DNA from 2 places in the Nocardioides sp. Z38_18 genome. Region 1 is predicted to be linked to the other one. Evidence: predicted binding sites of a transcription regulator. Region 1 holds the regulator's gene; the other holds the start of a gene.
The links. The regulator LexA, encoded in region 1, represses DNA repair genes until DNA is damaged. The targets are predictions, from matches to a motif close to TCGAACANNTGTTCGA.

Region 1 (15,161 bases):
TCAACCGGCTGGACCGGGGGATGAGCGTCGAGCAGGCGATCGCCGCGCCGCGCGCCTCGCAGCGCAACACCGCCACCGTGACCGCGGAGCCGGCGTTCATCTCGGCGTACGAGAAGGTGCTGGCACCGTTGGACCACGACCTGGTCCTGGCCGGTGACGCGCTCACGAGCAAGGCGGAGATCGGGGCGGCCACGGCGATCGAGTTCGGGCCCCGCGGCCAGGTCACCGCGGTCAGCGAGCCGGTACGCCGCGGCGGGGGCTCCGCGCTCGTCGTCTCCCGGCGGTGACGGAGTCGCCTTCGGGGTCGTCGCCGGCGGCGCAGTCGCCCAAATCGGATCTTCGGCCCCGATCTGCACTAATGACTTGCGTGCCGCCATACTCTGGACGCGTATGACGAACGCACCAGAACACTTCGACCTGGCCGCCGAGCTTGCCGAGACAGCCGATTGGGACGACTCCCCGGCCGACGCCTCCGCGGCCGATCACGCTGCCCCGGCACGCGCTGAGACCGACACCGAGTGGCCCGAGGCCGCCGACGAGACCACCGGCGAGATGGACCTCGCCGCGCGGCACTCGCTGCGCCGCGTCGCCGGGCTCTCCACCGAGCTCGAGGACATCTCCGAGGTCGAGTACCGCCAGCTCCGGCTCGAACGGGTCATTCTCGTCGGCGTGTGGACCAGCGGCACCGTCCAGGACGCCGAGAACTCGATGGCCGAGCTCGCCCTGCTCGCGGAGACCGCGGGCTCGGAGGTGCTCGACGCGCTCTACCAGCGCCGCGACAGCCCCGACCCCGCGACCTACATCGGCCGCGGCAAGGTCGAGGGTCTCGCCGAGATCGTCCGCGCGACCGGCGCCGACACGGTGATCCTCGACGGGGAGCTCGCTCCCAGCCAGCTGAGGAACCTCGAGGACAAGGTCAAGGTCAAGGTCGTCGACCGGACCGCCCTGATCCTCGACATCTTCGCGCAGCACGCGAAGAGCAAGGAGGGGCAGGCGCAGGTCGAGCTGGCCCAGCTCAGCTACATGAAGCAGCGGCTGCGCGGCTGGGGTGGCAACCTCTCCCGCCAGGCCGGTGGCCGGGTCGCCGGCGGTGAGGGCATCGGTGGCCGTGGCCCCGGTGAGACCAAGATCGAGACCGACCGGCGGCGGATCAACACCAAGATCGCCAAGCTGCGCCGCGAGCTCGCCCACATGAAGACCACCCGCGACACCAAGCGCTCCGGGCGTCGGCGCCACGAGATCCCCAGCGTGGCGATCGCCGGCTACACCAACGCCGGCAAGTCCTCGCTGCTCAACCGGCTCACCGACGCCGGTGTGCTCGTGGAGGACTCCCTGTTCGCGACGCTGGACCCCACGACGCGGCGTACGACGACCTCCGACGGCCGCATCTACACGATGAGCGACACCGTGGGCTTCGTCCGGCACCTGCCGCACCAGCTCGTGGAGGCGTTCCGGTCCACGCTGGAGGAGGTCGCCGACGCGGACCTGATCCTGCACGTGGTGGACGGGTCGCACCCCGACCCCGAGGGCCAGATCGCCGCCGTGCGCGAGGTGCTCGCCGAGATCGGGGCCGACAAGGTGCCCGAGCTCGTGGTGATCAACAAGGCCGACATCGCCGACCCGCTGGTGCTGGCCCGGCTGCGCCAGCGCGAGCCGCACTCCGTGGTCGTCTCGGCGCAGACCGGCGAGGGAATCGCCGAGGCGCTGGAAGCCGTCGAGGCTGACCTGCCGCACCCCTCGGTCGAGATCGAGGCACTGCTTCCCTACGACCGCGGCGACCTGCTCAGCCGCGCCCACGAGGGCGGCGAGGTCCTCTCCGTGGAGCACACCCCCGACGGCACCCTGCTCACCGCCCGCGTCAACGAGGCGCTCGCCGGCGAGCTCGCGCCGTACGCCCACGGCTGAGGGATCCGATCCGGTTTCCCAGGTGATGAACCCGAACTGCCTCTTCACACACCCCACGCCGTGTGTGAAGAGGCAGTTCGACCTCTAGACCGGGGAAACCGGCACCCCGGCCGACCGCACCGTTTCCGACACGGGGAGCGCGGCAGCCAGTAGCGTGCGGGCATGTTGCGCTGGGGGGGCCGCGTTCTCGGGCTGCTCGTGCTCGCCCTGATGCTCGTCTTCCCGGCCCTCTACTGGGGATCGGACGGTGACGAGGGGCGCTTCGACCCGACGAGGATCACCGACTACACGGCCGACTTCGTGGTCTCCGAGGACGGGCGGCTCAGCGCGACCGAGTCGCTGACGGTGGACTTCCGGAGCGACAAGCACGGCATCTTCAGGTTCTTCGACCTGCGCGACCCGGGCGACTCCCGGGTCCGGCTCGAGCCGCAGGACATCGCGGTCACCCGCGACGGCCGGCCCGAGGAATTCGACGTGGAGAACGTCGGGAACAGCCGCTACCGCAACGTGAAGATCGGCTCGGCCTCCCGGGAGATCAGCGGCGAGCACACCTACGTCATCAGCTACACGATCGACGGAGTGCTCGCCCCGGCGGGCGCCGGCTCGCAGTTCTACTGGAACCTCGTCCCCGGGGGCTGGCAGATGGGGATCGACCGAGCGCGGCTGAGCGTCACCCTGCCCGGCCCGCCGCAGGACGTCCGCTGCGCGGTGGGCGTCGGGAGCGCCGACGGGTGCACCGCCGCTGTCAGTGGCAACGGCTTCACGGTCACCACCGGGGAGATTGCCCGGCGTACCCCGTTGACGGTGAAGACCTCGCTCGATCTGGCCGCGCCGGAGCGAGAGCGTTCGGCATGGCCGTTGCGGTGGGACCCGGTCCTGGGCACCAGCACGCCGGCGCTGGTCTCGCTGCTCCTGCTGGCCGCCGCGGCGGGACTGATCGGGGAGTGGTTGGCCAGGCGGACCAGGGAACGCAAGCCGCAGTTCCCGTTGATGTACGCGCCACCAGAGGGAATCGGGCCGGCGCAGGCGGCGTACCTGCACAGCGAGGACGTCGACCAGCGTGCGTTCGTCGCCTCGATCATGCAGACCGCCGAGGTCGGGGCCACCCGGCTCAGTCGCAACGAGGGCGGCTGGAAGGTGACCGACACGATGGAGAAGGCCGCCTGGCAGCGCCTCGACCCGGTCACCGCGTACGCCGTGACCAAGCTCGGCGTCCGCGGCGGCTCGTTCCAGGCCGACGCGAGCGTCAAGGCCGGCAAGAAGCTGCAACGGGCCATCTCCGGATTCGAGTCCGAGGTCGAGTCCTGGGCGAGGCAGCAACACCTGATCGTCACCGCGGGGATCGGCAGCCTCGGTGGTGTCCTGGTGATCGTTGCGGCACTGCTCGCGATCGGGATCGGTGTGGCCAACCCGTTCCACGTCTCGGCCCTCGCGCTGGTCCCGGGGCTGTTCGCCCTGGCCGCGGCCGAGCTGCTGGTGCCGGGTTCGAGCACCAAGCGGACGGAGGCGGGTCGGGAGCTGTGGTCACGGGTCGGCGGGTTCCGCCGGATGCTGGCCACCCCGTCGGCCGAGCAGCGCTTCGACTTCTCCGGACGCAAGGAGCTCTACACCAGCTACATCCCCTGGGCCGTGGCGTTCGGGGTCGCAGAGGAGTGGGCGCGCAAGTATCAGCTCGAGACCGGCGAGGCACCCCCGGAGCCGCACTACCTCGCCGGCTCGGCGGGCGGGTACACCGGCGGGAGCATCGCCTCGGACCTGGTCGAGGACTTCTCCTCGACGGTCAACTCCGCCATCTCGGCGTACGAGGACTCCCAGAGCAGCTCCTCGAGCAGCAGCAGCGGCGGGGGCGGCGGCGGTTTCTCCGGCGGTGGCGGCGGAGGCGGCGGCGGGGGTGGCTCCTGGTGAGTCCCTGCGCCACACTCACGGTGGTCACCGCGGCCACCACACCTGAGAGAAGGAACTGACATGACCACACTGATCGTGATCGCCGTCGTCGTGGTGGCGCTCGTGGGCTTCGGAATCATCGGCTTCAACAAGCTCCGCACCGCCGACATCGGCGCCCAGGAGGCGCTCGGTGGCATCGACGTGCAGCTGACCCGGCGCGCCGACCTGATCCCCAACCTCGTCGAGACGGTGAAGGGCTACGCCACCCACGAGCGGGGGGTCTTCGAGCAGGTCACCAACGCGCGCACCCGGGTGCAGCAGGCGGCGCAGGGTGACGACGTACCGGCCAAGGCCGCGGCCGACGCCGAGCTCACCTCCTCGCTGGTGAGCCTGAACGCGGTCGCGGAGAACTACCCCGACCTGAAGGCGAACACCAACTTCCTCGAGCTGCAGACCCAGCTCGCGGAGACCGAGGACAAGATCTCGTTCGCGCGCCAGTACTACAACGACGCCGTCGCCACCTTGAACAAGCTCACCCAGACGATCCCGTGGATGTTCTTCACCAGCATCGCCAGCGTGCACGAGCGCGACTTCTATCGCGCCCCCGAGGGCCAGGCGACCGCGCCGAGCGTCACGTTCTGAGGGGCGGTTCCGTGGATCCGGTTTCCCAGGTGATGAACCCGAACTGCCTCTTCACACACCCCACGCGGTGTGTGAAGAGGCAGTTTGACCTCTAGACCTGGGAAACCGGCTAGCCCTCCCGCGGCCCAGCCTGCGGCCCAGTCTGCGGCTCGGACTCCGGCTTCTCCTCCACCGAGAGCGAGAAGTCGTCGCCGTGCCGGGTGACGCCGCTGACGACCGCGTCCTCGACAGCGGCTGCGGCGTACTCGCGGCGCACGATCAACGGGTCGGAGCGGAGGTCCTTGACCAGGGCGACGCAGAGACCGATCAGCACCAGCGCGAACGGCAGGGCCGCGACGATGGTCATGTTCTGCAAGCCGGTCAGGGCTGTGTCGCCGCCGATCAGCAGCATCACCGCGGCCACGCCACCGGTGGTGACGCCCCAGAAGATGACGACCCAGCGGCTGGGGGACAGGGTGCCTCGCTCGGACAGCGCGGCCATCACGATCGAGGCGGCGTCGGCTCCGGAGACGAAGAAGATCGCCACCAGGACCATCACGAGCACCGAGGTCAAGGTTGCCCATGGGTACTGCTCCAGCATCGCGAACAGCTGCCCCTCGGCGCTGGACTCGCCGCCGATGTCGGTGCCGCCCTGCTGCAGCTTGATGGCTGCACCACCGAAGACCGCGAACCAGACCAGGCTGACCAGGCTGGGGACGAGCAGCACGCCGGTGACGAACTGCCGGATCGTGCGACCGCGGGAGATCCGGGCGATGAACATGCCCACGAACGGGGTCCACGACATCCACCAGGCCCAGTAGAAGACCGTCCACCCGGAGAGCCACGAGGCCATGCCGTCGCCGCCGGCGGCCTCGGTGCGAGCCGACATCTGCGCGAGGTCCTGGAAGTAGGAGCCCAGCGCCGTGGGGACCAGGTCGAGGATGAACACGGTGGGTCCGACCACGAACACGAACGCCGCCAGGGTCAGCGCGAGCACCATGTTGATGTTGGAGAGCCACTGGATGCCCTTGCTGATGCCCGAGACGGCCGAGGCGATGAAGCAGACGGTGAGTACGGCGATCACGCCGACCAGCACGCCGTTGCCGATCTTGCCGATGCCGCCGACGATCTCGAGGCCACTGCCGATCTGCAGGGCACCGAGGCCCAGTGAGGCGGCCGAGCCGAACAGGGTCGCGAAGATGGCCAGGATGTCGATCACCCGGCCGGCGGGGCCCTCGACGCGACGCTTGCCGATCAGGGAGGTGAACGCCGCGCTGATCAGGTGTGGGCGGCCCTTGCGGTAGACGCCGTACGCGATCGCGATGCCGACCACGGCGTAGATCGCCCACGGGTGCAGTGTCCAGTGGAACAGCGTGGTGGCCATCGCGGTCTGGACGGCGGCCGGGTCGTTCTCGCCCCCGGTGCCGGGAGGCGGGGTGACGAAGTGCGCGAGGGGCTCGCTGACGCCGTAGAACATCAGTCCGATGCCCATGCCGGCGCTGAACATCATCGCCACCCAGGAGATGGTGGAGAACTCCGGGCGCTCGCCGTCGTTGCCCAGCGGGATGTCACCGAACTTGCCCATCGCGAGCCAGATCACGAAGAGCACGAACGCCGAGGCGGTGAGCACGAACAGCCACCCCATCGTGGTGACCGTCCAGTCCAGGGCCGAGGAGGACGCGCTGCCCAGGGAGCCGGTGTCGACGAAGCCCCACACCAGGAAGGCGAGCGCGATCGCGGCGGTGACACCGAAGACGACCCGGTCCAGGCCGCCTGTGGCCTGGTGGTCCTCGACCGGACTTTCCAGGGCCGGGTGGACGGTGAAGTGGCCGCGCCCGGCCCGGCGAGCGGGCTTTGGAGTCTTCTCAGTGGTGGACATCTGACTTGCTTACCCCAGAACGCAACACGTTGACCAGCCTGAAGTGCACCCTCCCGCCTCAGGGTGTGTGCGCGCTCACGGACCTGGTGGAGCCAGGACATAGGGTGCCCTGGTGGTCCAGGAGTCGGTCGAGAAGCGTGATGTGCGGACGGTCCTCGGTGCGACCGTGGCCGAGCTCGGCGGCCAGGAGCGGCCCGGCCAGGTGGCGATGGCGGAGGCCGTCACCGAGGCGATGGAGCGCGGTCGGCACCTCCTCGTCCAGGCCGGCACCGGCACCGGCAAGTCGCTGGCCTACCTCGTCCCGGCGCTGCTGCACCACGACCGGGTCGTGATCGCGACGGCGACCCTGGCCCTGCAGCACCAGCTGGTCGAGCGCGACATCCCGGCGCTGATCGAGGCGGCCGGTGACCAGCTCGGCGAGAACGGCAGCTACGCCGTACTCAAGGGCCGCTCGAACTACGCCTGCCTGCACCGCGTCCGCGAGGGAGTGCCCGACGACCAGGGTGCGCTGGTCGAGCTCCCCGAGGGGTCGCAGGGCGCCGAGGTCCTCGCCCTGCGCGAGTGGGTCGAGGAGGAGGCCAGGGAGAGCGGTACCGGTGAGCGCGACCATGCGCCGCGGCACACCGACCGCATCTGGCGACAGGTCAGCGTGAGCCACCGGGAGTGCCTGGGGGCGGCCAAGTGCCCCTACGGCATGGAGTGCTTTGCCGAGCGCGCCAAGGAGAAGGCGGCGCGATCGCAGCTGATCGTGACCAACCACTCGCTGCTGGCGATCGACGCGATCGAGGGCGTGCCGATGATCCCGGAGTACGACGTCGCGGTGATCGACGAGGCGCACGAGCTCGTCTCGCGGGTGACCCAGGCAGCGACCGACGAGCTCTCGGTCTTCGAGATCGACCGTACGGCGCGCCGCTCCCAGCGCCACGTCGACGGGCCCGAGGCCGACGACCTCGCCGATGCCGGAGAGCGGCTGCGGGACGCGATCGAGGTCAGCGAGCCCGGGCGGATCGACCGGGTGCCCGAGCAGCTCGCTGACGCGATCGTGCTGGTGCGCGACGCGGCGCGAGCACTCGTCTCGGCGTTCCCCAAGGACGCGCCCCGGGGCGGCGAGGGCGGTGGCGCCGACGCGGCGAGCACCCAGGCCAGGGGCTGGGCCCAGGAGCTTTTCAAGGTGGCCGAGCGGATGGCGGCCGGCTCGGACCGCGACGTGCTCTGGATCGCCGACCGCTCCGGCGGGAAGAGCGACCGTCCCCGCGGGTCCTACCCGCTGTGCGTGGCGCCGCTGGAGGTGGCCGGACCGATGCGGGAGAAGCTGCTCGCCGAGAAGACCGTGGTGTTCACCTCGGCCACGCTCAAGCTCGGCGGCGACTTCGACGCGGTCGCGGCCTCGCTGGGGCTGCGCCCCGCCGATCGGGCGACCGAGGCGAGCGAGGGCACCTGGGAGGGGCTCGACGTCGGCTCACCGTTCGACTACGGCCAGCAGGCGATCCTCTACGTCGCCCGGCACCTCCCGCCCCCGGGCCGTGACGGCCTCACCCAGGCCCACCTCGACGAGATCACCGAGCTCGTAGATGCGGCCGACGGCCGCACGCTGGGGCTGTTCTCCAGTCGTCGCGCCGCGGAGGCTGCGGCCGAGCACGTCCGCGAGGCGCTGCCGCACCTGACCACGCTGGCGCAGGGCGACGCGCAGCTGCCCGAGCTGGCCCGGCAGTTCGTCGGCGACCCGCACACCAACCTGTTCGGCACCCTCAGCCTGTGGCAGGGCCTCGACGTGCCCGGTGACACCTGCCAGCTGGTGATCATCGACCGGATCCCGTTCCCACGCCCCGACGACCCACTGATGTCGGCGCGCCAGCGGGCCGCGGACAAGGCCGGGGTCATCGGCTTCATGAAGGTGGCCGCCACGCACGCGGCGCTGCTGATGGCCCAGGGGGCCGGCCGGTTGATCCGCACGACCACCGACCGGGGAGTGGTGGCCTGCCTGGACCCGCGGCTGGTGACGGCTCGCTACGGCGGCTTCCTGCGCGCCAGCCTGCCGCCGATGTGGCAGACGGACGACCCCGCCGTCGTACGCCGGGCGCTGAAGCGGCTGGCCCAGGGCTAGGGCCAAACCGGAGCAGTCCGCGACCTGCCGGAACTGTCAGCGGGCCCGGACGACGCGTGAGGCCGGCGACCACGGCGAGGAGCCGGCCCTGTTCTGGGCCATCACCTTGAACACGTACCGCCCGGCCGGCAGGCGCATCACCAGCGACCTCGCGCTCGCCCGCTGGTAGCCGGAGGTGAACGTGCGCACCACCCGGTTGCGGGCGTTGAGGCGGAACGCCGCGACGCGGTAGCGGGTGATCGCGGCACCGCCGGTGCGGACGGGGGCACCCCAGCGGACCAGCGCGGTCTTGGGTCCGCGGCGGGCGCCGGCGGCCGCTACGCCGATGCGCGGTGCGGTGGGCTTCTTGACCGTGGGAGCCGGGGCCTTGGGGGCCGGGGCCTTGGGAGCCGGGGCCTTGGGGGCGGGGGGCTTCGGCGCAGTGGGCTTGGGTGCCGGGGCGGGGGTCGGCTTGGGCGCCGGCACCGCCGGGGCGCTGGGCGACGGGGTCGCTCCCGGGGCAGGGGACGGCCCCGGACTGGGAGTGGGAGTCGGCGACGGCGAGAGCGGGTCGGTGGGGGTGGTGGGACATCCGGTCGCGGTGAGGCGGTACTGCCCGAGGCTGCCGTAGTCCGACCAGCCGCCCGTGAGCGGATCGCCGTTGCCGACACCGTCGACGCGCAGGTAGTAGGTGCCGAGACCCAGCTCCCGCACGAGGGAGGCGTTCATCCCGGTGGAGACCGGGACGGTGGTGCCGGTGTAGCCGGAGACGGGGGAGTTGCTGACCAGCACCCGGCCGTCGGCGTCGAGGAGGTCCAGCTTGAGGTCGAGCGCGGTCTGGGCGCCGATGCCGGTGACGGAGGCCCGCAGCTCGCTCACGCACGAGCGGGTGATCGCGAAGACATCGGTGTCGGTGCGGGTGCCGATCACCCCGGAGACGTCGTACGACGTGCTGGCGGTGAGCACGGTGGCGGTCTGGACGGTCCCGCCGTGGTCATCGGTGCGCAGCGGGAGTCCGTTGGACTGCATCACGGCGAAGTCGTTCTGGGTGTTGTTGGCCCTGGCGTACTCCCCGATGCTGAACTGGCTCACTGCCCGGTTCATCGAGGAGCCCATCACCGGGCCCCACGCGCGGGTGCCGGCGTAGTAGTCGGTGGACGTGGTGCCGTCGTGCTCGAGTCCCAGGTTGTGCCCGGTCTCGTGGGTGGCCGCCTGCGCCACCGTCATCGGGTCGAAGCCCTTGTTGTAGGCGAAGACCCAGGCCGGCTGGTAGTCGGGGGTGGCCCTGATCAGGTCGAACGTGCGGAGGTAGGCCACTCCGAGGCAGCCGCCGCACACCGACGCCCGGGGAGCCTCGGAGCTGGTCACCACGACGTGGGTGCCGTAGGTGGTGTCGCTCGCCGAGCTCCTGGTGATCGCGGCGACGCCGAGATCCTGCGTGGTGACGTCCACGTCGAACGGGGCATAGCTCTCCGCGACCTGGCGCCAGACCTCCTGGATGAACCCGTGCTCGGAGGCACTGAACGTGCTCGGTGAACCGTCGGTGTCGAAGCCGGTGTGTACGCCGTCGGGGATCGAGCCGCCCTTGGAGGTGTTCCAGCCGGTGCCCGTGACGGTGGCCCCGTCGAAGTCGAGGAAGATCTTGCGGGTGGCGTCCGGCCGGCTGTGCAGGGTGAAGGTCTCGCTCACGGCGTACGCCGCGGCCACGGTCGGGGCGGCGTCACCCGAGGTGGTGGTGACCTCGGCGGGGGCCTCCTCCTCGAAGTAGACACGTCCCTCCGGGGTCAGCCAGACGGTGTCATCCTCGACCAGCAGCTCCTCGAAGCCTGCCGGGGAGAGTCCGTTGCCGGCAGCGACGGCGGGGAGCCGGCCACCGAGCGCGCGCACGGCGGGGCGGCCCTGCATCCGCTCGGGCAGGACACGGGGCTCAGGGTCGGCGGCAGGCTGGGTCCGGTTGTCCGCGAGCGACGCGTCGGGCTTGGACGCGCTGCCCACGGCCTGTTCCTGGACAGCCGGGGTGGGACGCGCACTGCCGGGATCGCCCGCGGGCGTCGAGGGGTCTTCGCCGGCTCCCGGGGCGAGCGGGACGGCTTGCGGGCCGGCGGACGGCTCGCCCGAACGCCCGTCCTGTGCGAGGAGTGCGGGTACGGCGACCAGCAGCAGCGCGAGCACTGCGATGACGCACGCGCGCCAGGACCGTACGGACATTCATGCAGTATATGTCCGAAATAATAGTATTCCGGCCAGTTGTCTCACATCCGGCGCAGGACGGTGGTCACCTTCCCCAGGATGGTGGCGTAGGTGCCGTCGATCGGGTCGTAGGCATCGTTGTGCGGCAGCAGCCAGACCTTGCCGTCGCGGCGCTGGAAGGTCTTCACCGTGGCCTCGCCGTCGAGCATGGCGGCCACGATCTCGCCGTTCTCGGCGTCGGGCTGCTGGCGGATCACCACGTAGTCGCCGTGACAGATGGCGGCGTCGATCATCGAGTCGCCGGAGACCTCGAGCAGGAACAGGGTGCCGTCGCCGACGAGGCTCTTGGGCAGCGGGAAGATCTCCTCGACCTTCTCCTCGGCGAGGATCGGTCCACCAGCGGCGATCCGGCCGACCAGCGGCACCATCGTGGGTGTGGGTACGGCGTCGCCCAGGCCCGTCTGGTCGTAGCCCGCCTCGTCCGCCGAGGCGATCGCACGCCGCGCGGCCATCAGCTCGGGGATGAACACCTCGAGGGCGCGCGGGCGGTTGGGATCGCGCTTGATGAAGCCCTTGCCCTCCAGGACGCGCAGCTGGTGGGCCACGCTGGAGGAGCTGGTGAGCCCGACGAGCTCGCCGATCTCGCGGATGCTCGGCGGGTAGCCGCGCTTCTCGATCGACTCGCGGAGCACGTTGAGGATGCGCTGCTGCCGCGGGGTCAGGCCGGTGCTGTCCGGAGCCGCGTCCGGAAGCTCGGTGACCTTGGCGCCGGCTCCCGCCTCGAGCGTGGCCGCGGTGGTCTTCGGGGCGGTCTTCTTCGCCCGGGGGAGCCGGGTGGGCTTCTGGGGGTCCTGATCGCGAGTCGCCATGGGGAGAACCTAGTCCAGCAACATGCGTCACTTCAAACACATGTTCGAAGGGCGTGTCGCGCTACTTGTCGGTCGTATCAGCCGAACATTTGTTCGACTGGGTGCTTGCTTCGTTCGAACACGTGCCCTAACGTCGTACACGTGTTCGATCGAACATACGCTCGATCAGCCCGGCAGGTCCACGGAAAACGAACTTGTCAGTGGCTGCCGATAGAAATCGATCAACACACAGCAGGGGTCGCCAACCGACCGCTCGGCCACCTGGGCCGGGCACTTCCCCGAAAGGTTGACCGATGAGCACTCTCAGCATTCACCGCCCGCAGGACGCCACCTCCGCCAACGAGGTCGACGCGCGTTTCGACGCCCTGGTCCGCGCCGCGGTCCCGACGCAGCGCGACCGCCGCGTCGAGGTCGACTTCGACCGGGTCTTCGATCTCGACTACGGGCAGCGCGCCCTCGAGGCAGTTCCGGCCCGTCCGGTCCGTTCGGCACCGGCGGCACGCCGGGTCCGCTCCTCGCGCCGGGTCGCCCCGGTTGCGCAGCCTGGTCCGGCCACCCCCCGACGGGTGCGGCTGACCCGCCGCGGCCGCGTGGTCGCCGTGCTCACCTTCCTCGGCCTCGCGCTCGCCCTGATGACCGCCTTCGGCGGCTGGGCCGCCGCGGGCCTCTCCGGAGGCACCCCCGAGCCGGTCCGGGTGATCGAGGTCGCCCCCGGCGACACTCTCTACGACATCGCAGCGGACCTCGCCCAGCCCGGCGAGATCCGCACGATGGTGCACCGGATCAAGGAGCTCAACTCGCTCCCCGGTGGTCAGATCGCCGAGGGCCAGAAGCTCGCGGTCCCGCGCGGCTGACCTTGGCACCAGACGTGCCGACGACCTCTTCGACCCGGGTCGCCGGCACGGGGGACCCGCGGGGTGGGCCGACACGCTCGACCCACCCCGCCCCCCATCCCACCCAAGGTGGTCGAGCAGCGAGCGAAGCGAGCGGCCAGTCGAGACCCACTCACGCGACGGGCAAGGCTCAGCCGCCCACAAGGTGGTCGAGCAGCGAACGAAGTGAGCGGTCAGTCGAGACCACTCAGGCGACAGGCAAGCCTCAGTCACCACAAGGTGGTCGAGCAGCGAACGAAGTGAGCGGCCAGTCGAGACCACTCTGGCGACAGGCAAGCCTCAGTCACCACAAGCTGGTCGAGCAGCGAACCAATTGAGCGGTCAGTCGAGACCACTCCAGGCGAGCAGCACGCTCAGGCCCGCGCAGCACCCTCACTGAGCAGGAATTGCCCCGCCGTGTATGTCGCCATCACAGCCGTCTCCAACGCCTCCGGCGGATCAGTGAGTGCAAACTCCCTCAGCCCGAGCAGTGTGTCGGAGAGCAGGAACAGCCCCGCACCGGCAGCGGTCATCCGGCGAGCCGTCGGCGAGAGGCCGTCATCGAGCATCGTCGCCGCGGCCGCCATTGCGGACAGCAGGGTCGAGTACCCGAGCACCGGGCCGCCCAGCTCGCGCTGCCGGCGTCCCGCGAGCACCGCGATCGCAGGTCCAGTAACCGCCCACGTCCCGACGACAGCCCGGGCCCCTGGGCCCGCGGTGAGCGTCCCGGCTCCACCATGACGCAGGAAACCGGTCAGGTAGGCCACGTGTCCCACACCGAAGGACCCGGCACCGGCCAGGAACGCGCGCGTACCCGGTCGCAGCAGGGCGACGTCGCCGCCCCAGCCGGCCGCCTGGGCGACGAGCGTCGTCGTGCGCAGGGGGGATGTGCGGGCGCGGGGATCGGTGGCCAGCGATCCCGCGAGCACGGGCATCAGTAGTGGCTTGGTCACCAGACGGGCGCGGTGCGCCCACCTGTCCGGGCGGCCCGAGAGCCAGGTGTCGGTGGCTGCCAAGCCGGCGTAGGCGAGCTTGAGTCTGGTGGAGGTTCTCGGCGTTCGCACCGGGGGAACCTAGTGCACGGGCAGGCCTCGCACGAACCTGATCAGTGCCCACGCCCGCTCAGCGCCGGACTCGCCTCCGCGACCCGCAGTGCAGTGGCGGGACCGGAGGTGGTCACGGTGCCGTTGACGGGCCGCAGGGGACCGCCGTTGAGGGAGTACTCCGCGCTCCAGGTCACCACCACCCGGTGCGCGACCGTGCGGTGCGCGTCGGCATAGCGGTGCACGATCTCCTTGGCCGGGTACGGCGCTCCCGGGGTCGTGGTCACCGCCGTCGTCCCGTCGCCGTGCACCCACTCGAACCGGCTCGGCACGATCTCGAGACGCACGGACTGTCCGAGCAAGGTGACCTGGCGGGTCAGCGGCTCGGCCCGCGTGAAGAAGATCGTGTCGAAGTTGATCAGTGTCTTGTCCGCCGGCTGGCTCTGCGAGCGAAGCGACGGCAGCGGGACCCGCCGGAACGCTGCCAGGATCATCGCCTCGGTCACCTGCGGGGGAGCGGCGGCAAGTGCGGGAGGTCCTTCGCCTCCGTAACAGACCAGGTCCAGCGGTGTCGCCGGCGGAGGCGTCACCCGCCAGAGTCGAGCCAGGCTCTCTCCCGGAGCGCAGTTGTTCGCAGCGCACATCGGATCGTCGCCGTCGCTGGACAGTAGGCAGGGGGAGCGGTACTCGTATCGAACGGGGTTGCTGCGGCTGGGGATGGTTCCCGCAGTTGCTTGCCGCTTTGGGCTACGGGTGGAGGGCTGGTGCACTGATCGGGACCAGGTGTCGAAGCTATTGGAGCTCGGCCCGACCTTCGGGTCAGCCTCGATGGGCCAGGCCCAGCTGAGGTGGAGCATGACGATTATCGAGAGAAGCTTCATTGCTGCGGATCCAGTGCGCTGACTTGCCATCGTTCCTCGCTCCAGCGCAACTGGAACGCCTTGAGGACGTTTCGCCGCCCAGGCGATGTCGTCTGGCTTCCGCTTGCGTTGCGGATCCAAGTTTGAGGTTCATAGTCAACGACGGCGTCCACATAGGCGATGCCGTCTGTTATCGCGTAGAACTTCAGTCTCGTGGGTCGCCATGCCCCGCCCTCAAGCGATCCCCCGGCTTCATATGTCGCTCGGATTCCCTCAGTGATCGCATCACATCGCGTGCACTGCGCCGTGTAGGTAGCGACAAAGCCTGAGGTGTCGCCGGTTTCCCCTGCGTACTCCATGGCGGCAAGAAAGTGTCGGACGGCCGCCTCAGCCCCCGCGCGCGTCTTCGCCTTCGCCGCCTCCGGCATCACCGGCGCGCTCGGGCTCGCCGAGGGCGACGTACTCTTCGTCGGCTTCGGCGCCGGGGCCGGCTCGGGGTTGCCGCCTCCGCACCCACTCACGAGGAGCGCGAGCAGCGTCGCCGTGGCAGCGAGTCGGGGTGCCAGTGTGCGCATTGGCCACTCACCGCCCAGGATTGCTCGCGCCTGCAGTCCTCGGCAGTCAACTACTGCCGGAACGCGGTGGCTAGACCGAATCCGTGGCTGTGGACAACGCGCGCGCGGTCAGCTGTAGCGGTGGTTCTTCTCCGAGTGACCGGCGTCGCGGGTGCAGGAGCGGCCGTTCATCGACTTGTGCCCGCAGCGCTCGGCCTCGGGTGCGGCTGCCGCGTCGTCTGCTGCCGATTTGCTCTTGGCGGCCTTGCTCGGCGTCGCCTTGCTCGGCGTGACCTTCGCGCGCGGGGCGACGGGCGCCCCTCCTGCGGCAGCGGCAGCTGCCTCACGGCGGGTGGGTCCGCTGGCGCTGTCGCGGGCGTACCTGGCCTCGCGCATGGCCC
Region 2 (15,161 bases), on a different contig from region 1:
GCTCGCCGTGCTGCTCGCCTACACCAAGATCGTGCTCGCCGAGGACCTGATCGACAGCGACCTCCCCGACGACCCGTTCTTCCGGGGGGAGCTGTTCTCCTACTTCCCGGCGAAGATGCGGCAGGGCTACCGCGGCCCGATGGAGAAGCACCCGCTGCGCCGCGAGGTCGTGGCCACGCAGGTGGTCAACCAGCTGGTCAACAACGCCGGGATCACCTACTTCCACCGGCTCTCCGGGGAGACGTCCTCGACGACTGCCGAGCTGACCCGGGCGTTCTTCGCGGCGCGGGAGATCTTCGGGGCCGCGCGCCTGCAGCGCCAGGTGGCCTCCTTCGACAACCGGCTCGACGCGTCGGTGCAGACGCGGATGCGGCTGGAGATCCGCACGCTGGTCGAGCGGGCCTCGCGCTGGCTGCTGAACAGCCGCCGCGCCTCCGGCGACGCCGAGTCGCTGGTGGACGCGTTCGAGGTCGTGGTGGAGAAGGTGATGGCCGAGCTGCCGCTGCTGATGACAGGGCGCGAGCTCGAGGCGTTCGAGTCCAGGCGCGACGACCTCGTGGCGCGTGGAGTGCCGTTGGAGCTGGCCGTGCACGTGGCGGTGTGCCAGCCGGCGTACATGCTGCTGAGCGTGGTGGAGACCGCCACGCGCGACGACCTCGACCCGATGGAGGTCGCGCGGGTGCACTTCGAGGTCGGCGAGCGGCTCGGCCTGCCGCTGCTGGTCTCGCGCATCCTCGCCCTTCCGCGCCAGGACCGCTGGCAGACGATGGCCCGCGCGGCGCTGCGCGACGACTTGCACGCCGTGCACGCCCAGCTCGTCGCCCAGGAGCTCGCCGGCCACGTCCCGCCGGAGAAGGACACCGAGCGGGCCGTGCGGACGCTGCAGGAGATCTGCTCGGAGGAGGACACCGACCTCGCGCGGCTCTCCGTGGCGCTGCGGGTGGTGCGGGGACTGCTGTAGTGCGCCGGGTCAGTCGACCTCGTCGAGCAGCCCGGTGCCCACGTCGAAGACGAACCCGCGCACGGAGTCCTTCTTCGGGATGAACGGCGAGGCCTTGATCCGGGCGATCGACTGCCGCACGTCCTCGCCGAGGTGTCCGGATCGTGAGCGCGGGAGCAGCACCTGGCGCCGGGTGCGCCGGGCACACGCAGATAGCCTGCGCCCATGACTGGCCCCGTGGACGCCGCGATCACCCTGCTCACCACGCCGGTGGCGCTCGTGCGCCGGCACCTGGTGGCACCCGCCGCGCGGCTGGCCGGTGCGCCGCTGCCGAGTCCAATGACCGGTCGCGTCGTGCTGGTCACCGGTGCCTCCTCGGGGATCGGGGAGGCCACGGCGAAGGCGGTCGCGGCTCGTGGGGCGGTGGTGCTGTGCGTGGCCCGTCGGCAGGGCGAGCTGGACCGGGTGGTCCGGGAGATCGAGGAGGCCGGCGGGGCGGCGTACGGCCACGTCTGCGACCTCACCGACGCCGAGGCCACCGACGCCCTGGTGCGTGACGTGCTCGACCGGCACGGGCACGTGGACATGCTGGTGAACAACGCCGGCCGCTCGATCCGGCGGTCGCTGGAGTTCTCCTACGACCGGATGCACGACTTCGAGCGCACGATGGCAATCAACTACTTCGGACCGGTCCGCCTGACCCTGGGGCTGCTGCCGACGATGCGGGAGCGTCGGTTCGGACACGTCGTCAACATCGTGACCTGGGGCGTCCAGCTGAAGGCACCGAAGTTCTCGGCCTACATCGCCTCGAAGTCGGCGCTGGACACCTTCGCCCGGATCGCGGGCCGGGAGACCTTCTTCGACAACGTCACGTTCACCAACCTGCGGCTTGACCTGGTGCGCACCGACATGATCGAGGCGACCGATGCCTACCGGAAGGCTCCGGCGAAGACCCCGGAGGAGGCCGCGCTGCTCGTCGTACGCGCGCTGGAGGACCGGCCGCTCACCGTCTCCACCGCGGTCGGCCGCATCGGCGAGGTGCTCAACCTGCTGGCGCCGCGCGCGATGGACGCCGTGATGGCCACGATGGCCGCGCGGATGCCGGACTCGGCCGCGGCCCGGGCGCACGTGGAGCAGGGGAGCGTGGCGTTGTAGAGGGGGTGCGGCCGTAACCCGCAGCGGACCACCTCGTTGGTCAGGTCCTGCGACCTAGGAGATCACCCATGCGACGTGTTGCGACCCTTGGGCTCGCGCTGGTGGCCGCGATCAGTGTCCTCATCCCGTTCACGTCCCCGGCCCAGGCGGCGCAGGACGACCACCCCGTGCCGTACGACTTCCTGGTCTCCGCCCTCCAGGGTGGCATCACCCGTGATCTGCCGGGGGCCAACGACTGGTCCTGCTCGCCGACGAAGCGGCATCCACGGCCGGTGGTGCTGGTCCACGGCACCTTCGCGAACAGCAACGAGAACTGGCAGACCTACGCGCCGCTTCTTGCGAACGAGGGCTATTGCGTCTTCGCGTTGGACTACGGCTCCAACGCTGCCTACCCCGGCGGCGACTACATAGGTGGCTTGCGGCCGATGGAGGACGGCGCAGCGCAGCTGAAAGACTTCGTCGGTCGCGTCAAGCGGGCGACTGGTGCCGAGAAGGTCGATCTGATCGGCCACTCGCAAGGCACGTTGATGCCGAACTACTACGTGAAGTTCCTCGGTGGGGCGTCTTCGGTGCACCACTACATCTCGCTTGCACCGCTGTGGCACGGCACGAACGTGGCGCAGCCCGCGAAGGTCTTCGCGGCGCTCTACGGTCGTGAGGACGCGACGCCGTTGTGCCAAGCGTGCGGCCAGTTCCCGCCCGGAACCGACTTCATCACGAAGATGCGTGCGGGCGGCGTCAAGGCCAGTGGGGTCCGCTACACCAACATCGTCACCGTCTACGACGAACTGGTGGTGCCGTACTCGTCAGGCCTCGAGCCGGGAATGAGAAACATCGTGCTGCAGGACGTCTGTCCGCAGGACGGCTCCGAGCACGGTCAGCTGGCGGCGTCGCCCAATGCCGCACGCATCGTGTTGAACACTCTCGATCCGGCCGGCGCTCGGCCTGTCAGGTGTCGCGCGGTGACCGGCCTCGGAACGCTTCCCGGGACCTGACCCGCTCGCCTCCGGGGGAGTTCGGCCCAGGTCCCTCACATGGGTTCGCCTGCCACAGCCAGTTGGATCCGCCCTCTTGCGGATCCATTCCTTCGCCTGTAGAATCGAACACAGGTTCGATCCAATAGTGATGCTGAGGGATCGGCCCGGACCGCCGTGAGTCGGGGGTCCGCCTGCTCACGGGCGTGCTGCATCGACGTGTGAGACCAGTCAGTCATGGTCACGAGTCGGTGCAGGAGGTGTCAGGTGAGCTCGACGTTCGACCGCCCTTCGCTGCACCCGGTGCTGGCGTGCGCGGACACCCTCGAAGAGGCGCTGAAGTCCGCGGCCGATGTGGCGGTGGAGTTCATGACGCCGGGCCAGAAGAAGGCTGCGTTGGTGCAGCTGGTCCGGGTGGAGGCGCAGCTGGCCTCGCTGAAGCTGCGGGTGCTCGCCGCCTCCGACGACGTCGCGGTTGAGGAGGGGGCTCGAGACGCAGCGGCGCTGGTCACCCATCACACGCGGTCGGATGCCGGGACCAACCGACGCGACCTGGCGTTGGGGGTGGCGCTGGACCGGCGCTGGCAGCACCTGGGCTCCGCGCTCGGTGCCGGTGAGGTCAACGTGGCCCAGGCGCTGGTGATCTCCCGCGCGCTCGACGTCCTGCCGGCCGCCGAGCTCGGTGCGGAGATCATGGCGGCCGCGGAGACGCACATGGTCGCGGAGGCGGCGCACTTCGGTCCCCGTGAGCTGCGGGTGCTGGGTCGGCGGATCCTGGACCACGTCGCGCCCGAGGTCGCCGAGGAGCAGGAGGCCAAGGAGCTGGCCGGCGAGGAACGCCGCGCACGTCGACGCACCAGCCTGGTCAGCAAGCGCCTCGGGGACGGGTCCACGAGGATCACCATCCACGTCCCCGACGGGGTTGCCCTCCGGTTGCACACCTACCTGGAGGCGTTCACCTCGCCGCGGCACCAGGACACGAGCGAAGGAGTCAGTGCGGGCGTTGGTGAGCGGGCGCCGGTCGACGTACGCCGCGGCCAGGCGTTCTGCTCGCTCCTGGAGGCCGTCGACCCGAAGCGGCTGCCGGTCCACGGTGGGGATGCCACCACGGTGATCGTCACGATCCCGCTCGCGGACCTGCGCCGTGACCTCGGCGTCGGCGAGCTCGGGCCGACCGACCGGCTCACCGCTGGGGCGGTCCGGCGGCTGGCGTGCACCGCGAAGGTCGTCCCGGCAGTGCTCGGCACCAAGTCCGAGGTGCTCGACCTCGGCCGGTCCTCGCGGCTGTTCAAGCCCGCACAGCGCAAGGCGATGATCATCCGGGACAAGGAGTGCCGGGCGGAGGGCTGCACCATCCCCGCCGCGTGGTGCGAGGCCCATCACTGGGGCAGAGCCTGGGCCAAGGGCGGCCGCACCGACCTCAAGGACGGCGTGCTGCTCTGCTCCTGGCACCACCACCGCGCCCACGACGACGGCTACGACGCCAGCCGACTACCCAACGGGGACGTGCGGTTCAGCAGACGGTGCTAGGTCTTGTCGACCTTCTCGCGGACGCCGAGGGGCTTGGCGAAGACGACGATGTTGCTGTCGTAGGACTTGCCGTTCCAGTCGGTGCAGGTGATCAGCACCAGCCGCCGGCCGCCGCGGTCCTGGGAGAAGATGCTCACGGCTCGCTCGGCGAGCTTGGCCTTCGACCAGGTGACCACCCGGGTGGCGCTGTACTCCATCGTCCCCTTGGGGGTGACCACCTTGACCACCTGTCCCTTGCGCATCCGGCCGATGTTGTCCATCACGCCACCGCCGGTGTGCACGGTGTGCCCGGTCAGCACGGTCTGTCCCTGGGGTGCGCCCGGCTGGGCGCTGCGCTGCCACCAGCCGATGTCGCGCGGGTTCCGGGGAGGGTCGAGGACCGCGTCGGGGGAGACCTCGATCGGCAGGATCGGCGCCCGGATCTTCAGCGACGGCACCACCAGCCGCACCGGCTTCGCGGGGGCCGCCATCGCTGTGTAGCCGGGTGCGGCCTTCGCCTCCACCTTCGGTGAGGGGAGCACGAGGCCGGAGACAACGAGCACTCCGGAGACCACCAGCATCACGGTCTGCCAGGTGGCGATGCGGGCGTCCCAGGCCGAGGCGTTCACGAGGCCACGTCCGTCGGGTTCGCGTCGTTCGGCGTCACGCCCGCAGGCGGCGGAAGGTGACGAACCCGGCCGCGCTGGCCATGAGCACCGCGAAGGCGCCCAGCACGATGGCGTTCGTGGACCCGTCACCCTGGCCGGCGTGGGCACCGGCCGTGGTGGCGGTGCCGGCGGAGACGGCCGTGGGGATCGCGGCCGGCGGGCCGGCGACCTCGGGGGCGGCGACCTGGGCAGCCGGGGCGACGCGACCGTTGGGACCACAGGCGACGTTGCCGATCTGGAGGTTCAGGAGCGAGGCGCCAACCGCCTCCTTGGCGATGGGCAGCACCTCGAGCTCGAGGGCGCGGACCTTGATCGAGTCGTTCCCGCTGCGGGTCTGCTTGTTCAGGGTCAGCTTGATCAGGTTGTCGCTGAGCGGCTGGAGCACCGCGGTCCGGATCGCAGCGACCAGGGTGTCGATGACCTGCCTCTGGAGCGTGGGGAGCAGGGCCGCCAGCGGGGCGAGCGGACCGGTGGTGCCCGGGGCAGCCAGCATGCTCCGCAGCTGGGTCGCAACAGCGTCGGTGATGACCTTGGTGGCCTTGTCGAGATCGACGACGACCTCGGTGTTCGGGGCGGGGTTGGCGGGCAGGTCCACCAGGGTGAGCTTGGTTCCAGCGATGTCCAGGACCAGCTTGCTGTTCGCGATCGTCGCGTCACCCGAAGCAGTGCCGACGCCTGCCTTGCAGCTGGCCTCGATCACACCGAGCGAGCCGGTGATGCCGGTGGTGCCGAGAGGTGTCTGGGCGATGGCCTCGCGCAGCGGGCCGGTGATCTCGCTGAGGATCAGCTGGAGCGGGGCGTTGACCTCTGCCAGCGGGCCGAGCGGGCCGGCCGGGTCGATCGCGATCAGCTTGCTGAGGTCGAGGTTGCTCAGCGACAACCCGATCGGGTCACCGGGCTGGATGCAGCTGGAGTCGCCGATCGCGACCACCGAGCCACCGTTGCCGGTGACACCGGCACAGGCGGCCGACTGCCCCTTGCCGTCCTTGACGGTGGCCGTGGCCTCCTGGGCGAGGACACCGGCGTTGAGCAGCTGCTGGTTCTTCAGCACGGAGAGCGGAGGGGAGGCGTCGCCGGTCTTCTTCTCGCTCGTGCCGTCATGGGTCGCTTCGGTGTTGCCCGTGCCCTGACCGTTGCCGGCGATCGAGATCGTGACCGCGTTCGCACCTGCCTGCGAGACCGGAGCTGCCGCGACTGCGGGCGTGGCGGCGACCGTGCCGAGCGCGAGGGCTCCGACGATGGATGCGAGGCGCAGGTGTGAGCGCACTTGGTTCCTCCCCAGGAAGGCTCGGGCCGGCACGGTGCAGGCTCGAGCGATGTTCGATGACCCGGTTAACGGTCCGCGAGCCCGTTGGTTACGCGCACAGGGTAGGAGAATTCGCGCATCTCGTCTGGTGCGCGTCTCAGGGAGTGAGGGTCAGCTCGCCTTCTTCGCCGTGGCCTTCTTCGCCGTGGTCTTCTTCGCCGGGGTCTTCTTGGCAGCCTTCTTCGCAGTGCTCTTGCTGGTGCTGGTCTTGCTGGTCTTCTTGGCGGCGGTCTTCTTCGCCCCGCCCTTGGCCGACGACCCGGTCTCGTCCCCGGTCTCCTCGTCCTCTTCGGACTCGTCCTCTTCCGCGGCCTCGGCCTGCGCGGGCTTCTCGCCGCGGGCGGACTTGGCGGCGTCCACGCTGCGCTGCAGTGCCGCCAGCAGGTCGACGACCTCGCCGGAGGACTTCTTCGTCGCGGGGGTGCTCTTGACCTCGCCGCCCTCGATCTTGTTCTTGACCATCTCCTCGACCGCCTCGCGGTAGTCGTCCTCGAACTCCGAAGGATCGAAGTCGCCGGCCAGGGTCTCGACGAGCATCTTGGCCATCTTCACCTCGGCGGGCTTGGCCTCGCTGGTGTCGACCGAGCCGAAGTCGGCCTCGCGGATCTCGTCGGGCCACATCATCGTCTGCATCACGATCACGTCGTCGCGCACGCGCAGCACCGCCAGCGAGGTGCGGTTGCGCAGTGACACCGTCACCAGTGCCATCCGGTCCGCGGCCTCCAGCGCCTCACGCAGCAGCGCGTAGGGCTTGGCGCCGGACTTCTCCGGCTCGAGGTAGTAGGACTTCTCGAACAGCATCGGGTCGATCTGCTCGCTGGGCACGAACTTCTCCACGCTGATCTCGCGGCTGCTGTTCGCGGGCAGGGCGGCCATGTCCTCGTCGGTGAGGATGACCATCTCGCCGTCCTCGGTCTCGTAGCCCTTGGCGATGTCGGCGTACTCGACCTCCTCGCCGTCGAGGCTGCAGGTGCGCTGGTACTTGATCCGGCCACCGTCCTTGGCGTGGACCTGCCGGAACGAGATGTCCTTGCTCTCGGTCGCGGAGTACAGCTTCACCGGGACACTGACCAGGCCGAACGAGACGGCGCCCTTCCAGATTGCACGCATGTGATCAGGATGCCCTGATCCGCGGAGCGGGACAATCAGCACAGCCGGCGGCACCTAACAATCAGTGCCGCCTGAGCGCAGCGATCAGTGGGGAGCCATCGCCTCGGGGTGCGTGGCCCGCCAGGCCTCGAACGCCTCCCGGCTGGTGCGGGTCGGCACGTGGCCGAGCACCTCACGCAGGCGGGTGTTGTCGAGCACCGGTCGGAACTGGAGGAACTTCGTCTGCTCGGGCCCGTACGCCGTCAACCCGAGCCGCTTGCCGATCGCGAGCGCGGCGCGCAGCAGCGGCTCCGGGAGCGTCAGCGTGCGCTTGCCGAGGGCGGCGGCGATCTCGTCCACGGTGAGCGCACCGTCGCCGGCGACGTTGAAGATGCCGGTCACCGGGCCGGTCACGGCTCGCTGGATGATCGCGGCCACGTCGGTGTCCCAGATGAACACGAACGGCGACTTCGACCCGCGGATCTTCAGCAGCCGCGGGCGCATGAACAGCGCGGTGATCTGGTTGTCCACGCGCTCCCCGAGGATCGTCCCGATCCGCAGCACGACCTGCTCCAGCTCGGGGTGCGTTGCTCGCAGCCCGGCGAGCATCTCCTCCACGAGGCGCTTGTGGTCGGAGTAGGCGAACTCCGGGTTGCCGCGCACGGGCTGGTCCTCGGTGATCCACTCCGGGCTGTCCGGGTGATAGCCGTACGCCGCGCCGCTGGAGGACACCACGATCCGGCGTACGCCGTGGGCCAGGCAGGCGTCCAGGACGTGCCGGGTGCCGTCGACGTCGACCGCGCGCTCCAGCTCGCGGGAGGAGTCCTTGCCGGGGGTGACGATCGAGGCGAGGTGCACCACCACCTCGGGGCGGCTCTCACCGATGACCTCGTCGACCACCGCAGGGTCACGGACGTCCATCACGACGTGGCGCACGCCCGCGGTGGGGATCTGCGGCACCCGCAGGTCCGCGCTGGTGACCTCGTGCCCGGCGTCGGCCAGCCCGCGCACCACCGAGGTGCCCAGGAAGCCGCTGCCACCGGTGACCAGCACCCTCATGCCAACATCCGTCATGCTGGCGCCGCCTCACGTGGCAGGGACCGGTTCGCCGAGCGTCGGCGCCAGACGATGGCCACGGCCAGGCCGGCGATGATGTCCCAGATGCCCCACCAGGCGGCGACGAGCGCCATCCCGCCGAGGCCGTCGTAGTAGGTGAACACCAGCAGCAGCCCCAGGCCCGCGTTGCGGATGCCGACCTCGAAGGTCATCGCCTTGGTGCTCGTCGCGGGCAGCCGGGTGCCGCGTCCGATGGTGTAGCCGAGCAGCAGCGCGAGCGCGTCGTGCAGGAAGACCGCGATCAGCACGACGCCGATGTAGTCGACGAAGATGCCCCAGTTCTTGGCGACACCGATCACGATGATCGCCCCGAGCCCGATGAAGGAGATCGGACCCACGACCTTGTGCGCTGCCGCAGCGAAGTTGGGGACCAGCTTGGCCAGGGCGACGCCCAGGACGAACGGGATCCCGATCACGAGCGCGATCTCGGCGAGCATGTCGACGGGACTGAGCTCGATCCGCTCGAGCAGCTTGCTGCCGGTCGGGTGCAGACCGCCCCAGAACGCCATGTTCAACGGCATCAGGAAGATCGCCAGCACGTTGCTGACCGCGGTCATCGACACCGACAGCGCCACGTCGCCCCCGGCACGGTGGGTGAGGATGTTGGAGACGTTCCCGGGCGGGCAGCACGCGACCAGGATCAGGCCGAGTGCGACCGAGCCGCGCAGGTCGAGGGCCAGGGTGAGCAGGAAGGTGATCGCGGGCAGGAGCAGGAACTGTGCGAGCACGCCGATCGTGATCGTCCCGGGCCTGCGGGCGGCGGCCTTGAAGTCCTCCACGTCGGTGTCCAGCGCGATCCCGAACAGGATCAGGCCGATCACGATCTTCAGGGTGGTCAGCGAGGACTCGTTGAAGATGATCTTGATGTCGTCGACATCGGTCGCGAGCATGGTCAGCAGCGGACTCATGGGTGCACCTCCAGGCGCTCGATCTCTCGGCGTACGGCGCCCCGGTAGGCGTCCTTGTTGACGTAGTAGGCCATCCGCTCCAGGCCGAGGTAGGAGTAGCCACCGGAGAGGTCCGGCGCGGGGCCGTGCAGCCGCTCCTCGAACCCGGCGAGGCTGTCCGACCTCGCCCCCGACCCGCCTGCCTGCCGCGCGCTGATCACGCTGGCGACCAGCTCGGCCTGCTCGTAGCGGCCCTGCCAACCGATGCCGGAGGCCTCGATCATGCCGAGCACGAACAGGTTCGGGTCCCGGCGGCTGAACACGTTGAGGTAGAGGTCGGGTGCCCTCCCGGTGTTCGGGCCGGTCCAGTCGAGCAGCGCGTGGTCCACAAAGGGGTAGTGCAGCCGGTAGCCGGTGGCCAGCACGATCAGGTCGTAGTCGCTGCGTGACCCGTCGACGAACACGACCCCGCTCCCGTCGAGCCGGTCGATGTCCTTGCGGACCTGCAGGTCGCCGTGCCCGGCGTGGTGCAGCACCAGCGTGTTCACGATCGGATGCGACTCATAGATCTTGTGGTCGGGCGCCGGGAAGCCGAACCGGGTGGGGTCGCCGGTGAACAGCTTCAGCACCCGGCTGTCGATCGCCTGCTTGACCCGCGCCGGCAGCGGCTTGCCCTGGTTGAGGGTGTCGGAGGGCTTGCCGAACAGGTACTTCGGCACGAAGTGGTAGCCGCGGCGCACGCTCAGGTCGACCGAGGCCGCGTGGTGCACGGCGTCCACGGCGATGTCGCAGCCGGAGTTGCCGGCCCCGACCACCAGGACGCGCTTCCCGGCGAAGACCTGTGCGCTCTTGTAGGCGCTGGTGTGCAGCACCTCGCCGTCGAACTTCCCCTCGAATTCCGGCACGTTCGGCTCGCTGAGGGTGCCGTTGGCGACCAGGACGCCCGCGTGCTGCGTCGTACGTCGGCCCTCGGGACCGTTCACGGTGACCGCCCACCTGCCCCCGGCCTCGCCGGCGACGGGCTCGACCCGCTCGACCTCGGTGCCGAAGCAGAACCCCTCGCGCAGGCCGAAGTGGTCGGCGAAGTCGTGGAAGTACTCCAGCAGCTCCCGGTGGCTGGGGTAGTCGGCCACCGACTCCTTCATCGGGAACTCCGCGAACTGGGTCGTGGTCCGCGACGAGATCAGGTGCGCCGACTCGTAGACGGTGCTGCGCGGCCCGTTGATGTCCCACAGCCCGCCGACATCGTCCGCAAGCTCGTAGCCGACCCAGGGGATCCCGAAGCGCTGCAGGTTGCGCGCAGCAGCCAGTCCGGAGGGTCCGGCCCCGATAATGGCGTAGCTCAGTGCACTTTCCACGTGCGCAGTCTGCACCACGTTGTGAAGCTGCGTGCGAGTGTTCCTGCCACAATGACCGCGTGCTGCCGATGCTCGCGACCAAGGGCGACCGGGTCCCGACGGGTGCCGGCTGGTCCCACGAGGTCAAGTGGGACGGCATGCGTGTCCTGGTGGACGTCTCCGCCGGCCGCACCCGGATCTGGTCGCGCAACGAGAACGACGTCACCGTCTCCTTTCCCGAGCTGGTCGCCATCGGTGAGGCCGTCGGCGAGGTCACCGACGACCTCCTCCTCGACGGAGAGGTCGTCGCCCTGGGGGACGGGGTGCCGTCGTTCGGTGCGCTGGCGGACCGGATGCACGTCAAGGACGCCAACCGGGCGCGCCGCCTCGCCGAGACGAACCCGGTCACGCTGGTCGTCTTCGACGTCCTGCGGCTCGACGGTCGCGACCTCACCGGCCTGCCGCTCTCCGAGCGTCGCGAGCACCTCGAGGAGCTCGGCCTCGACACGGTCCCCGGGCGGATGGGCGCCTGGCACGTCCCCGCGGCGTACGACGACGGGCAGATGCTGCTCGACGCGGCGACCGAGCAGGGCCTCGAGGGAGTGGTGAGCAAGCGGCTCTCCTCGCCGTACCGGCCCGGCGTGCGCAGCAAGGACTGGCTGAAGTTCCCGATCCGCCCGACCGGCTCCTTCGTCGTCGGCGGCTTCCGCCACGAGACCGACAGCACCCACCGGATGGGGGCCGTGCTGGTGGGGGTGCCCACGCCGGCCGGGCTGCAGTTCCGCGGCCGCGTCGGCAGCGGCATCGCCGGCAAGGCCGGTGTCCTGCTCACCGAGCTGCTCACCCCGCTGGTGGTCGAGGACTCGCCCTTCACCGAGACGCTGCCCCGGCTGGACCGGGTCGGGACCGTGTGGGTGCAGCCGAGCCTGGTGGTCGACGTGCAGTACCTCCGGCTGACCACCGACGGGCGCCTGCGCCAGCCGGCCTACCGCGGCGTGCGCACCGACCTCACGCCCGAGGACCTGACCCCCGCAGACCTGACCGACCCTGACGAGGAAGGGGCCTGATGGCCGCCAAGCGCACCGAGACGCCCGTCGAGGTCGACGGGCACCGCCTCACGCTGGTCAACCTCGAGAAGGTGATGTACCCGCGGACCGGGACCACCAAGGCCGAGGTGCTCAACTACTACGCCCAGGTCGCGCCGGTGATGCTCCCGCACCTCGCCGACCGGGCCGTGACCCGGATCAGGTGGCCCCACGGGACCGGCGACAAGTCGTTCTTCGAGAAGAACGTGCCCAGCGGCGCTCCCTCCTGGGTGCGCACCGTGACGGTCCCGACGTCGGGCTCGCGCACGCAGAGCCAGGAGGAGGGGGAGCTGCAGTTCCCGGTGATCGACTCGCTGGCCACCCTCACCTGGCTGGTCAACCTGGCCTCGCTGGAGCTGCACGTCCACCAGTGGACCGTGACCAAGCGCGGTCGGGTGCAGAACCCCAACCGCCTCGTGATCGACCTCGACCCCGGCGAGCCGGCCGGGCTGGGGGAGTGCGCCCAGGTGGCGCTGCTCGTCCGGGAGCGGCTCGCCGCCGAGGGCCTGGACTGCGTGCCGGTCACCAGCGGCTCCAAGGGCCTGCACCTGTACGCCGGGCTGGACCGCAAGCGCACCCACGCGGAGGTCCGGGACTGGGCCAAGGAGATCGCCGAGGAGCTCGAGAAGAGCCACTCCTCGCTGGTGGTCTCGCAGATGACCAAGGCCCGGCGGGGCGGCAAGGTCTTCCTCGACTGGTCGCAGAACACCGGCGCGAAGACCACCATCTCGCCGTACTCACTGCGCGGACGCGACCTGCCGACGGTGGCTGCCCCGCGCACGTGGGCGGAGGTCGAGGCCGGTGCGGACGACCCACTCGCGCTCGAGCACCTCCGGTTCGAGGAGGTGCTCGAGCGCGTCCAGGAGGACGGTGACCTGTTCTCGATCGCGGAGGCGTAGCCCCTGACACGTCCGCCGACCCCGAGATTCGGCGGACGGGGTGCAGAACCCGATGTCTCCCCTGTGGTGTCCCGTGGCAGTGCCGCGAGACACGGTACCTTTGCCCCGATTTCAGAACGCTAAACCGCCCGAATCCCAACTGGCTGACCTCACCCGTCGCCGATCGGCCTCTCGCTCGTTGAGAGGCCGGACGAGCCGAACGGCTCGGTGAGGACGGACACCATGGCCCAGATCACCAGGCGCACCCTCGTACGCGGTGCCGCCGGAGTCGGCGCAGTCACGACCGGCGCGCTCACGACCGGCACCCTCACGACCGGGATGCTGGACGGCGCCGCGGAGGCGGCCACGCTCCAGGGCAGCCTGCCGGCGAGCGTGGACGTGGTCGTGGTGGGCGCCGGCATCTCCGGGCTCGTGGCGGCGCGTCAGGTCGCCCGCTCCGGACGGTCCGTGCTCGTGGTCGAGGCCAGGGACCGGGTCGGCGGCCGGGTGCTGAACCACCGACTGAGCTCCGGTGAGGTGATCGAGTCCGGTGGCGCGTTCGTGGGACCCACCCAGGACCGGATCATCGCGCTGGCCGACGAGCTGAAGGTCGCCCGGTTCGACGAGTACGCCGAGGGCAAGAGCGTCTACAACTCCTCGGGCCTGCTCGGCCGGCTCACCTACCAGGGCACCGTGCCGCCGGACCCGTTCGTGCTCCCCGACGCCGCGCTGCTGCAGACCCGGCTGAACCGGTGGGCTGCCCAGGTGGACGTGGCCCAGCCGTGGACGCACCCGCGTGCCCGGGAGTGGGACTCGATCACCCTCGGTGACCACATCCGGCAGCGCTCGCTGAACGTCGAGGGCGTCTCCAACCTGATGCGGTGCTGGACCCAGCCCGGGTTCGGCGCCGACCCGGACCAGATCTCGCTGCTGTTCGTGCTGCACTACATCGCCTGCTCGGGCAACGAGACCACCACGGGCACCTTCGAGCGCAACTCCGACACCCTCAACGGCGCGCAGGAGCAGCGCTTCGTCGGCGGCTCGCAGCTGATCCCGCTGCGCCTGGCCGCCCAGCTCGGCGACCGGGTGGCCCTGGGGGCGGCCGTCACGAGGATCGACCAGACCAGCAGCCGTGCCGTCGTACGGACAACGCGCGGGTCCGTCTCCTGCAAGCGCGTCATCCTCGCCGTGCCGCCGGAGCTCGCCCGCACGATCCAGTGGGGTCCGGCGCTGCCCGCCTCGAAGGCCGGCCTGCTGGAGCGGATGGACATGGGCGACCTGATGAAGTGCGACGCGGTCTACTCAGAGCCGTTCTGGCGCAAGGCCGGGCTCAACGGGTTCGGGATCAGCGACCACGGCGCCGTCCGGGTGGCCTTCGACAACTCCCCGCCGGACGGGAGCCCGGGCGTGCTGCTGGCGTTCGTCGGCGGGTCCACCTGGAAGCAGCACGGCCTCAGCTCGCTCGCCGCCCGGCGCTCGGCGGTGCTCGCGGGGTTCGCGGAGATGTTCGGCGAGAAGGCGCTGCACCCGATCGAGTACGTCGAGCACGACTGGACCAAGGAGCGCTGGACCAGGGGAGGGCCCGTCGCGATCATGAAGCCCGGCACGATGACGGCGTACGGCGCGCAGCTGCGCACCCCGCACCTGCGCACCCACTGGGCCGGCACGGAGACCGCGACCTACTGGAACGGCTACATGGACGGAGCCGTTCGCGCAGGTGAACGCGCAGCCGGGGAAGTGCTGCGCCTGCTGGTCTAGAGCGCTACCTGCCGCGAACCGTCCTGTTCGTGACGTATGCGGCGCACGACCCTAGGCTCGCCGGACAGCTCACCAGAGGCTCGGAACGACCGCCCGGTCGGCGCCGCGGCACTCGTCCAAGCACCATTTTCGGGCACCATTTCAGGCACCATCGAAAGCACCATCGGGGGACTCGGTTGCCACACACCTGGGCACGTCGGATCCTCGCGCTGGCTGCGGCCGGCGCGGTCGGGTTCGGCTACGTGCAGGTGGCTGCGGTGCCGGCGACACCGACCCCGCCGAGGCCCTCGCTGAGCTCGATGGTGGACCACGTGCAGGCAGACCTGGCGTGGTTCCGCACCGCCGTGCCGCGTGACGCCGGGTGGTGGAAGAACGTGTACGCCGCCTCCTCGGGCAACCTGCGCGAGCTGGAGTCGTTGCTCACCGAGCCACGGACGCGCTGACCCTCTCGCGGGCAGA

Region 2: AC4BGC_RS11200 (DUF222 domain-containing protein) is a predicted target of LexA. The motif match lies at 3,195-3,210, and genes of this name have one in related genera.

Annotation. Positions count from the first base shown of each region.
Region 1 covers NZ_JBZAJE010000001.1:764,367-779,527, forward strand. The annotation lists gene ggt (gamma-glutamyltransferase) at 1-287, shown strand, start outside; gene hflX (GTPase HflX) at 391-1,905, shown strand; gene AC4BGC_RS03700 (DUF2207 domain-containing protein) at 2,068-3,810, shown strand; gene AC4BGC_RS03705 (LemA family protein) at 3,871-4,431, shown strand; gene AC4BGC_RS03710 (BCCT family transporter) at 4,541-6,289, opposite strand; gene AC4BGC_RS03715 (ATP-dependent DNA helicase) at 6,399-8,393, shown strand; gene AC4BGC_RS03720 (hypothetical protein) at 8,430-10,580, opposite strand; gene lexA (transcriptional repressor LexA) at 10,625-11,431, opposite strand; gene AC4BGC_RS03730 (LysM peptidoglycan-binding domain-containing protein) at 11,725-12,285, shown strand; gene AC4BGC_RS03735 (lysoplasmalogenase) at 12,678-13,367, opposite strand; gene AC4BGC_RS03740 (hypothetical protein) at 13,409-13,840, opposite strand; gene AC4BGC_RS03745 (DUF6318 family protein) at 14,224-14,781, opposite strand; gene AC4BGC_RS03750 (hypothetical protein) at 14,890-15,161, opposite strand, start outside.
Region 2 covers NZ_JBZAJE010000002.1:13,376-28,536, reverse strand. The annotation lists gene AC4BGC_RS11220 (NAD-glutamate dehydrogenase) at 1-961, shown strand, start outside; gene AC4BGC_RS11215 (hypothetical protein) at 971-1,123, opposite strand; gene AC4BGC_RS11210 (SDR family NAD(P)-dependent oxidoreductase) at 1,166-2,095, shown strand; gene AC4BGC_RS11205 (esterase/lipase family protein) at 2,164-3,090, shown strand; gene AC4BGC_RS11200 (DUF222 domain-containing protein) at 3,337-4,599, shown strand; gene AC4BGC_RS11195 (class F sortase) at 4,596-5,207, opposite strand; gene AC4BGC_RS11190 (hypothetical protein) at 5,242-6,513, opposite strand; gene ku (non-homologous end joining protein Ku) at 6,664-7,662, opposite strand; gene AC4BGC_RS11180 (SDR family oxidoreductase) at 7,747-8,715, opposite strand; gene AC4BGC_RS11175 (bile acid:sodium symporter family protein) at 8,712-9,665, opposite strand; gene AC4BGC_RS11170 (flavin-containing monooxygenase) at 9,662-11,002, opposite strand; gene ligD (non-homologous end-joining DNA ligase) at 11,071-12,048, shown strand; gene ligD (non-homologous end-joining DNA ligase) at 12,048-12,965, shown strand; gene AC4BGC_RS11155 (flavin monoamine oxidase family protein) at 13,188-14,702, shown strand; gene AC4BGC_RS11150 (hypothetical protein) at 14,879-15,145, shown strand.